One region of the Sphingomonas sp. OTU376 genome, then DNA from elsewhere that is predicted to be linked to it. Evidence: riboswitches for the same ligand, from Rfam matches in the RefSeq annotation. Region 1 holds a riboswitch; the other holds the start of a gene.
The links. A riboswitch is a leader RNA that binds a small molecule or an ion and turns the genes downstream of it on or off. The one in region 1 is predicted to bind cobalamin.

Region 1 (5,047 bases):
TCGGATCCTTGCTGTTCGGCCCGGTCCATCTGTCACTCGCCCGGATGTTCGCCGCCTTTACCGGGCATGGTGACCGCATCGCCTCCACCATCCTGCTCGAACTGCGCCTGCCGCGCATGCTGCTCGGCCTCGGCGTCGGCGCGATGCTCGGCCTGGCCGGCGCGGCGCTGCAAGGGTATCTGCGCAACCCGCTCGCCGAGCCTTCGGTGCTCGGCACGTCAAACGCCGCGTCGCTCGGCGCGGTGGCGGCGCTCTATTTCGGGCTGGCCGAGTTGCATCCGATCGTACTCCCCGTACTGGCGGTGCTTGGCGCGCTGCTGTCGCTGGTCGGCCTGTCCGCACTTGCCGGACGCTCGGAAAGCCCGCTCACCCTGATCCTCGCCGGCATCGCCATCGCCACCTTGGCCACGGCGGGCGTGAGCCTGGCGCTCAACCTTTCGCCCAATCCCTTCGCGGCGATGGAGATCATGACCTGGCTGCTCGGCAGCCTGGAGAACCGCTCGTTCGAACATGTCTGGATCGCCTATCCCTGCATCGCGATCGGTGCGCTGCTGCTTTTCTGGGACGGCCGCGCGCTCGATGCGCTGACGCTCGGCGAGGACGGCGCCCAGGCGCTCGGCGTCGATATCCAGCGCACCCGCATCCGCCTGTTGCTCGGCACCGCGATCGGCGTCGGCGGCGCGGTCGCGGTATCGGGCGCGATCGGATTTGTCGGCCTGATCGTCCCGCATCTCGTCCGCCCGCTCACCGACCGGAGCCCCTCGGCGATCCTGCTGCCCTCCGCGATCGGCGGCGCCGCCCTGCTCACCTTCGCCGATCTCGCGGTGCGGCTTATCGATACCAAGAACGAGCTCAAGCTCGGCGTCGTGACCGCGTTCCTCGGCGTACCGGTCTTCCTGATCCACCTGATGCGGGAGCGCCGCCTGTGGTGAACATTCGTCTCGAACAGGTCGGCGTGTCGCTCGGCAAGCGCCATGTCGTCCGAAACGCCAGCGCAGCCTTCGTGTCCGGCACGCTCACCGGCATCGTCGGCCCCAATGGTGCGGGCAAGTCCACCCTCGCCCGCGCGATGCTGGCGCTGGTGCCGCATAGCGGGCGCATCCTTGTCGATGACGCCGACGTCGCGAGCATGGCGCGCGCGGAACTGGCCAGGCGTGTCGCCTATCTCCCCCAGGGCCAGACGCTGCACTGGCCGCTCACCGTCGAGCGGCTGGTCGAGCTTGGCCGCCTGCCGCATCTCGCGCCGATGTCGCGGATCGGCGAGGCCGATACCGCAGCGATCGAGCGGGCGATGGCGCGCGCCGATGTCGTTGGCTTGCGCGACCGCCCCGCCACCGAGCTTTCGGGCGGCGAGCGCGCCCGCGTCCTCCTCGCCCGCGCGCTCGCGGTGGAAGCCCCCGCACTGATCGCCGACGAGCCGCTCGCCAGCCTCGATCCCGGTCACCAGATCGACGTGATGGAGCTGCTCCAGTCCGAGGCCCGCGCCGGCGGTCTGGTGATCGCGGTGCTCCACGACCTGACCATGGCGGCGCGCTATTGCGACCGGCTGGTGCTGATCGACGGCGGCACCGTCGTCGCCGACGGGACGCCCGCCGAAGTTCTCACGCCCGCCAATCTCAAGTCGGTCTACGGCATCGAGGCGAAGGTAGAGCTCAGCGGCGACTGGCCGACGATCACCACTTTGGGCCGCAGCCGATGACCGATCCCGCCTTCTACCGCGAACAGGGCTATGCCGCCCTGCCACTGTTCGATCGCGCGCTGGTCGAGGCCGCACAGGCCGATATCGCCGAGCATATCGACCGGCTGTCGCACGCCTTCTACCTGCCTTTCGACAAGAGCTGCCCCGACGTCCCGCTCGCCGAACGGCTCGACCGGATCTATGCGAGCGACCGCAGCCAGGCGAACCTGCTGCGCGTCGCGATCTGCACCGATGCGCATCGCGGCCCCAGGCTGCAGGAGATCGCCAACGATCCGCGCCTGCTCGCCGAGGCCCAGCGGCTCAGCGAGCGCGAACTGGCCGGCAAGGTCGTCCGTATCCGCGCCAGCATCGCCAGCTTCCCCGAGCACCGCCACGCCTGGCACTCGGACGTTGCCCGCGACGACGGCACCTCGTGCGGGCAGGTCTGGACCACCGCCTGGATCCCGCTCTGCGACGCCGGGCCCGGCAATGGTGGGCTGGAGATCATCCCCGGCCGCCAGCCCGCGCCGCTCGCCAGCGAGACCGACCAGGGCCTTCGGATCACCGACGAGGCGATCGCCGGCATGCCCCGGCTCCAGCCCGAATGTCCGGCGGGCACCGTCCTGTTCCTCGATCGCTTCACGCCGCACCGCACGCTGCCGGCCGACAAGGCACGCTTCGCGCTTGTCGTCTGGATGAAGGCCGCCTAAGGGCAGCGCCGCGACAGGTTCCCCGGAGACGGGGATGAAAAGGGAACGGGAAAACCCCGGCTGCCCCTGCAACTGTAAGCGGTGAGTCATCGGCCATTTGCCATTGGGTGTTGCAGCCCGAGAAGGCGGCCGACCGGCATCGACCCGCGAGCCAGGAGACCTGCCCGTCGTGGTCGTCTTTCGTGCGGACAGGGTGTGCCGGACGGACGGGGGTGAACCCGAGCGACGACAAGGTTGGCCGCGCGCATGCGCGGACGCTGTCGTGCGCGCCCAACGGCCCCGGCAGCGTCCGCGCGTACCCGGCATGTCGATTGGGTCGAATAATGCTGAAGTCCGTTTTCCGTCTCTCCGTTTCTGTTCTCGCCCTCGCCGCAGCTCCCGCCGCCTTCGCGCAGCAGGCCGCCGCACCCGATGCCGCCGCCACCGAGAGCAACGACGACATCGTCGTCACCGCCACCCGCGCGCCGGTGAACATCGACCAGGTTCCCGCCTCGATCACCGTGCTCGACAAGGCCGCGATCGATCGCAGCCAGGATGTCGGCGCGACCGAACTCCTGCTCCGCACGCCCGGCATCAGCATCTCGCGCAACGGCGGCTATGGCACTTCGACCTCGCTGCGCATCCGCGGCGCCGAATCCGACCAGACCGTGGTGGTGATCGATGGCGTGAAGCTCAACGATCCGGCGGCCACCGGCGGCGGCTACAACTTCGCCAACATGCTGATCGGTGACAGCGCGCGCATCGAAGTGCTGCGTGGGCCCCAGTCGATCCTCTGGGGCAGCCAGGCGATCGGCGGCGTGGTCAACATCGTCACCGCCACGCCCGAAAAGCCGCTCGAGGGCAGCTTCGACATCGAGGCCGGCTCGCGCGAGACGGTCAGCGCCCGCGCTGCGATCGGCGGCAAGACCGGCCCGCTCGCCTGGCGCATCGGCGGCCAGCGCTTCACCACCGCGGGCATCTCGGCGATCGCCCCTGAATTCGGCGGCAAGGAAGCCGATGGCTACACCAACAGCAGCGCCAGCGGCCGCGCCGAGCTGACGCTCACCAGCAACCTGAGCGTCGAGGTCCGCGGCTATTATTCGAACGGCCGTACCGAGATCGATTCGACCAGCGGCGACAATAGCGACTATTCGACCAACGAGGAGTTTGTCGGCTATGCGGGCATCAACCTGTCGCTGCTCGACGGGCGTTTCCGCAACCGCTTCGCCTATGCCTATACCGACACCGATCGCGACAGCTACGGCCCGACCCGCGCCCGCCCGCTCAGCTTCGAGTCCGACGGCAAGAACAAGCGCTTCGAGTACCAGGGCAGCTTCGCCTTCACGAAGCAGATCTCCGCGGTGTTCGGCGTCGAGAACGAGAATTCGGACTTCCGCAGCCGCTCGCCCGCCGCGTCGCTGGCAACGCCGCTGCCGGCCTTTGCGCGCGGCGAGGCCGAGCTGACCAGCGCCTATGCCCAGCTCAGCGTCGAGCCGATCACCGGCCTGACACTGAACGGCGGCATCCGCTATGACGATCACAGCCGCTTCGGCGGGCAGACCCTGTTCCAGGCCGGCGGCGTGTGGCGCCTGCCGACCGGTACAATCCTGCGGGCCAACTATGGTGAAGGCTTCAAGGCGCCCTCGCTGTACCAGCAGTTCAGCGAATACGGGAACACTGCGCTGGACCCGGAACAGGCCAAGGGCTGGGAAGCCGGCGTCGAGCAGCAGCTGTTCGGCCGCAAGCTGGTGTTCGGCGCCACCTGGTTCGAGCGCAAGACCACCAGCCAGATCATCTTCAACAGCTGCACCACGACCTCGACCGTGCCGCTCTGCTTCGTGCCGGGCAGCACCACCGTGCGCCGCTTCGGCTATTATTCGAACGTCTCGCGTGCCGAAGCACATGGCATCGAGGCTTCGGGCGCGCTCAACCTGGGCGGCTTCACCCTGGACGGCAACTACAGCTGGACCGTCGCCGAGGATCGCTCGGCCGGCACCGCGACCTTCGGCAAGTGGCTGCCGCGCCGCCCGCAGAATACCGCGAACGGCTCGATCAGCTACGCCTTCCCGTTCGGCCTGACCACCGGCGCGGCGGTGCGCTGGTCCGGCCACAGCTTCGACAATGCGGCGAACACCACCAGGCTCGACGACTATACGCTGGTCGACCTGCGCGCCGAGCTCAAGGCCGGTGACAATCTCAGCGTGTTCGCCCGCGCCGAGAACCTGTTCGACGAGAAGTACATGACCGCCTATCGCTACGGCACGCTGGGCCGCAGCATCTATGCCGGCATCCGCGGGCGCTTCTGATGGGAGAAGGCAATATGACGCAGGCACGCGCATCCACGCTGTGGATCATGCTGCTTACCCTGGCGAGCATGGCGACCAGCTTCGCTCTTGCCTGCACGGCTCCGGTTGCGGCGCTCGCCGCGCTGGCGGCAGTGCATATGCGCCGGCGCGACGGGATCGCGCTGGCGCTCGCCGCCTGGGGCGCCAACCAGGCGGTCGGCTTCCTGTTCCTCCACTATCCGCATGATCCCAAGACGCTCCTCTGGGGCGTCGGGCTCGGCACCGCGGCGGCCGGATCGGCGATCGGCGCCTATGCCGCGCTCGGCCGGCTCCGGATCCAATCGACCGTCGCGAAACTGGCCATCGCCTATGTCGCGGCGTTCGTTGCCGGCAAG
Region 2 (5,047 bases), on a different contig from region 1:
GGTCGATCTCGGTGACCAGAACGCGGGCACCGCCGTTGCGGAGCGACGCGGCCGAACCCTTGCCGACGTCACCGAAGCCGGCGACGCAGGCGACCTTGCCGGCGAGCATCACGTCGGTGGCGCGACGGATCGCGTCGACCAGCGATTCCTTGCAGCCATAGAGGTTGTCGAACTTCGACTTGGTGACGCTGTCGTTGACGTTGATCGCCGGGAACGGGAGCTTGCCCTTCTTCGACAGCTCGTACAGGCGGTGCACGCCGGTGGTGGTCTCTTCCGACACGCCCTTGATCGTGGCGACGGTCTTGGTCAGGTAGCCCGGACGCTCGGCAAGGAAGCGCTTCAGCGTGGCGACGAAGATCTCTTCCTCTTCGTTCGACGGGGTGAACAGTTCCTCACCCGCCTCGACGCGCGCGCCCCACAGCGCGAACATGGTGGCGTCGCCACCGTCGTCGAGGATCATGTTGCAGGTCTGGTCCTGGCCCCAGTCGAAGATGCGGATGACGTAATCCCAATATTCTTCGAGCGTCTCGCCCTTGACGGCGAAGACGGGGATGCCGGCCTCGGCGATGGCGGCCGCGGCATGGTCCTGGGTCGAGTAGATGTTGCAGGTCGCCCAGCGCAGCTCGGCGCCGAGTTCCTTGAGGGTCTCGATCAGCACGGCGGTCTGAATCGTCATGTGCAGCGAGCCGGTGATGCGCGCGCCCTTGAGCGGCTTCGAAGCACCGAACTCGGCGCGGAGCGCCATCAGGCCCGGCATTTCGGTCTCGGCGATCTCGATTTCCTTGCGGCCAAAGGCGGCAAGCGAGAGGTCCTTGATGACATAGTCCTTGTCGAGCACGGTAGCCACGAGCTGTCTCCAGATGTGAATCGGTTACGCGCCGGGAATCACCGGCGGCGGATGCGGGCGCCCTACAGGCTTCGCCCTGGCCGCGCAATCCCGATATAAAGATATCTTTATATGTCACGGCGAGCCGGTCTTTGTGCTAGGCACAGCGCCATGATAGCCTCGCCCCATGCACTGGCTGTTTCTTCCGCTCGTGACGCTCGCGGCACCCGCCGAACCGGCTCCGCAGCGCTACCCCCTCCCCTGCTTCTACGCCCCGCGCGGCGGCGAGCTCGACACCTTCCCGGACTGCGCGGCGCAGGACGCCGACGGCACGATCCGGCTGGCGCCGGCGCATCGGATGAAGCTCGACCATGACCGGGGCGGACTGGCCACCGTCCATGTCGGCAAGAGCTTCCATTATGTCGCCCGCGACGGTCGCAGCGCGCCGGTGATGGTGATGGACAATGGCGCCGATCCCTTCGTCGACGGGCGTGCACGTTCCGAATGGAACGGCAAGATCGGCTATATCGACCGCGCGCTGCACCTGGTGATCGCGCGGCGATACGACGGGGCGATGCCGTTCGAGAAGGGTGTCGCCGAAGTCTGCATCGGCTGCTCGCTGACGGGGGATGGCGAGCATCACTGGTACGCCGGCGGGCGGTGGCTGCGGGTGGACCGGCTTGGGCGGGAACTGGCTGGGAAGCGGTGATTTCCGCTTCCAATCCTCCGTCACCCTGAACTTGTTTCAGGGTCCAACGCGCCTCGAGCGGTATCGCTGGGGTAGAGTTGGATGCTGAAACAAGTTCAGCATGACGGAATAGAGGCTCTCCCGAAACCATCATATAAAGAATTCTTTATATCACCCTTGACGAACCATCCCGACAGGCGGATGCTTAAGCGGTCGAGGTTCTTCCGCCGGGCCAAATCCGCGCGGAAGCTAAGACGGGAAGCCGGTGCGATTCCGGCGCTGCCCCCGCAACTGTAAGCGGCGAGCGGCGGTCCAGCATGTCACTGGGGGCAACCCTGGGAAGACGGATCGTCCGCGCTGACCCGTGAGCCAGGAGACCTGCCTTTGACGCGATAACGTCCACCGGCGGGGTGCCCGGTCTGGCCGCCTGCTTGCCGCGGCCGGGCTATTCGTTCGCGGTGCGTGTGCGTGTCCATGCCGGTCTCCCCCGCCCTTCATCGGGGTATGAAGACCATGACCGTCACTGTTGCCACGCTCGGCTTTCCGCGGATCGGTCCGCGGCGCGAGCTGAAATTCGCTCTGGAGAAGTTCTGGAGCGGCAAGTCCACCGAAGCCGAACTGCTAGATTCCGCCGCAGGGCTGCGCGCCGCCGCCTGGGCCCGCCAGGCCGCGATCGGAGTCGACTGGCTGCCGTCGAACGACTTCTCCTTCTACGACCATGTGCTCGACACCAGTCTGATGCTGGGCGCGATCCCGGAGCGCTACCGCGTCGCCGCCGGCACCGCCGACCTCGGCACCTATTTCGCGATGGCGCGCGGCACGACCGGGGAGACTGGCGGCTGCGCGCATGGCCATGGCCACACCGCGCAGGAAATGACCAAATGGTTCGACACCAATTATCATTACATGGTGCCCGAGCTGGTCGCCGGGCAGAAGCTCGCCCTCTCCTCCGCCAAAATCGTCGACGAATATCGCGAGGCCAGGGCGCTCGGCTACGAGACGCGGCCGGTGCTACTCGGGCCGGTCACCTGGCTGAGCCTGGCCAAGGGCCGCGACGTCGATCCTTTCGACTATCTCGACGAAGTGCTCGGCCTTTATTCGGCGGTGCTGACCCAGCTTCAGCATGCCGGCGCCGAATGGGTGCAGATCGACGAGCCGATCCTTGCCACCGACCTCAACGAGCGGCAGCGCGCCGCGATCACCCGCGCTTATGCCAAGCTGCCGCGTCTGGGCCTGAAGATCATGCTCGCCACCTATTTCGGCGCGCTGGAGGATAATCTGACGCTGGCGGTGAACCTGCCGGTGGCCGGGCTGCACCTGGATCTCGTCCGCGCGCCGGACCAGCTCGACAAGATACTGGTCGCCGCGCCCAAGGGGCTGCTGCTCTCGCTCGGCGTGATCGACGGGCGCAACATCTGGCGCGCCGACCTGGAAAGGCTGCTCGACCGGCTGGAGCCGATCGCGGCGACGCGCGACCTGGTGATCGCGCCTTCCTGCTCGCTGCTTCATGTGCCGGTGGACCTGGCGCTGGAGCCGAAGCTTGACGACGAAGTGAAGCAGTGGCTCGCCTTTGCCGTGCAGAAGATCGACGAGCTGGCGACGCTCAAGGATGCGCTCAATGGCGGGCGCGACTGGGTGGCCGCGAAGCTCACCGCATCGGGTGCGGCGGCTGCGGCGCGCAAGGTCTCGCCGCGCATCCACGATCCGAAGGTCGCGGCGCGGATGGCGGCGGTGAGCGCGGCGATGCGCGAGCGGACCTCGCCCTATGCCGCGCGCGCCGTGGTGCAGGCGGAAGTGCTCGACCTGCCGCCCTTCCCGACCACCACGATCGGCTCCTTCCCGCAGACCGCCGAAGTGCGCCACGCCCGGGCCGAGCATAATCGCGGCAATCTCGACAGCGCGGCGTATGAGCGGTTCCTGCGCGAGGAGACCGCGCGGACGATCCGCTGGCAGGAGGAAGCCGGGCTCGACATGCTGGTACATGGCGAGTTCGAGCGGAACGACATGGTCCAGTATTTCGGCGAGCAGCTCGCCGGCTTCGCCTTCACGGTGAATGGCTGGGTCCAGTCCTATGGCTCGCGCTGCGTGCGGCCGCCGATCCTCTATGGCGATGTCTCGCGGCCCGAGCCGATGACGGTGGAATGGTGGCGCTATGCGCAGTCGCTCACCGACAAGCCGGTGAAGGGCATGCTCACCGGCCCGGTGACGATCCTCAACTGGAGCTTCGTGCGCGACGACCAGCCGCGTGCGGCATCGTGCCAGCAGATCGCATTGGCGATCCGCGACGAAGTGCTCGACCTGGAGGCGGCCGGCTGCAAGGCGATCCAGATCGACGAGGCAGCGCTGCGCGAAGGCCTGCCACTGCGCCGGCGCGACTGGGATGCCTATCTCGACTGGGCGGTCGATGCCTTCCGCCTGACCGCGGCGGGCGTGGCTGACGCGACGCAGATCCACACCCACATGTGCTATTCGGAGTTCAACGACATCCTGCCGGCGATCGGCGCGATGGATACCGATGTGATCTCGATCGAGACCGCGCGCTCGCAGATGGAGCTGCTCGAAGGATTCGCCGCCTATCGCTACCCGAGCGCGATCGGGCCGGGCGTGTACGACATCCACGCGCCGCGCGTGCCGACACAGGACGAGATGGTCGAACTGATGAAGCTCGCCCAGGCGCACCTCGCGCCCGAGCAATTGTGGGTGAACCCCGATTGCGGGCTCAAGACCCGCAAATGGGAGGAAGTGAAGCCGGCGATCGACGCGATGGTCGCCGCGGCACGGGCGCTGCGCGTCCGCGTGGCCGAGCCGGCCTGACAATTGGTACCGCCCGGCCGTGGTACGGTCGGGCGGTAACTCCGCCGGAAATGGTGGTACCCCAATTTTTGGGCGGTGACGAAAGCCGCGGGACCGGGCAAATCGTGGCTCGCGTCACAATCCACATTGCGAGTTCACCCATGCTCAGGTTCCTTGCGTCTGCGTTGCTCCTTTCGCTCGCCCCCAGCCTGCCTGCCCTTGCGCAGGACAGCGCCGGCATCATCCGCGATGTCGGCGACCCCGGCGGCGACGCGCGGGCCTGGGCAGCGATGATGCGCAACTATCCCGAGCAGGTGAAGGTCAACTGCTGGAAGCTCGGCTGCATGGTCATCATCAACGAGACCGCGAATTACGACGTGGTCGGCTTCTATGTCGATTCCGCCAGCCCGGGCCGCTCGCCGCGCTGGAGCGACAACCAGATGGGCAATGCGCTGGAGCCGCTGAAGGCGACGCTGCGCTTCAAGAATGGCGGGCCGAAGACCTGCGCGCTGCCGGTACGCTTCGTGCTGCGCCAGCGCGACACGCACGAGAAGATGGACGTCAACACCACCGGCAGCTTCTGCTCGACCCCGCACCAGGACACGGTGGTGCGGATCAAGGTGCTGGAAGGCAAGGTCTATGTCCGCGGCGACGACGAGACGCCGGCGGACCCGACGCACTAGGGCGTCAGGCGGTCCCCGCGCTGTTCGAGAGCAGGCGGGGATCGATGCCGGCGCCGG

Region 2: linked by a shared signal. The riboswitch ahead of metE (5-methyltetrahydropteroyltriglutamate--homocysteine S-methyltransferase) and the one ahead of AAHM44_RS02060 (TonB-dependent receptor plug domain-containing protein) in region 1 are both predicted to bind cobalamin.

Annotation. Positions count from the first base shown of each region.
Region 1 is NZ_JASATQ010000003.1:3,854-8,900, forward strand. Features, by position in the region: gene AAHM44_RS02045 (FecCD family ABC transporter permease) at 1-932, shown strand, start outside; gene AAHM44_RS02050 (ABC transporter ATP-binding protein) at 926-1,699, shown strand; gene AAHM44_RS02055 (phytanoyl-CoA dioxygenase family protein) at 1,696-2,388, shown strand; cobalamin riboswitch at 2,387-2,570, shown strand; gene AAHM44_RS02060 (TonB-dependent receptor plug domain-containing protein) at 2,712-4,673, shown strand; gene AAHM44_RS02065 (hypothetical protein) at 4,688-5,047, shown strand, end outside.
Region 2 is NZ_JASATQ010000064.1:7,198-12,244, reverse strand. Features, by position in the region: gene ahcY (adenosylhomocysteinase) at 1-847, opposite strand, end outside; gene AAHM44_RS20335 (WG repeat-containing protein) at 1,014-1,535, shown strand; cobalamin riboswitch at 1,714-1,914, shown strand; gene metE (5-methyltetrahydropteroyltriglutamate--homocysteine S-methyltransferase) at 2,028-4,328, shown strand; gene AAHM44_RS20325 (hypothetical protein) at 4,469-4,990, shown strand; gene AAHM44_RS20320 (YqgE/AlgH family protein) at 4,995-5,047, opposite strand, start outside.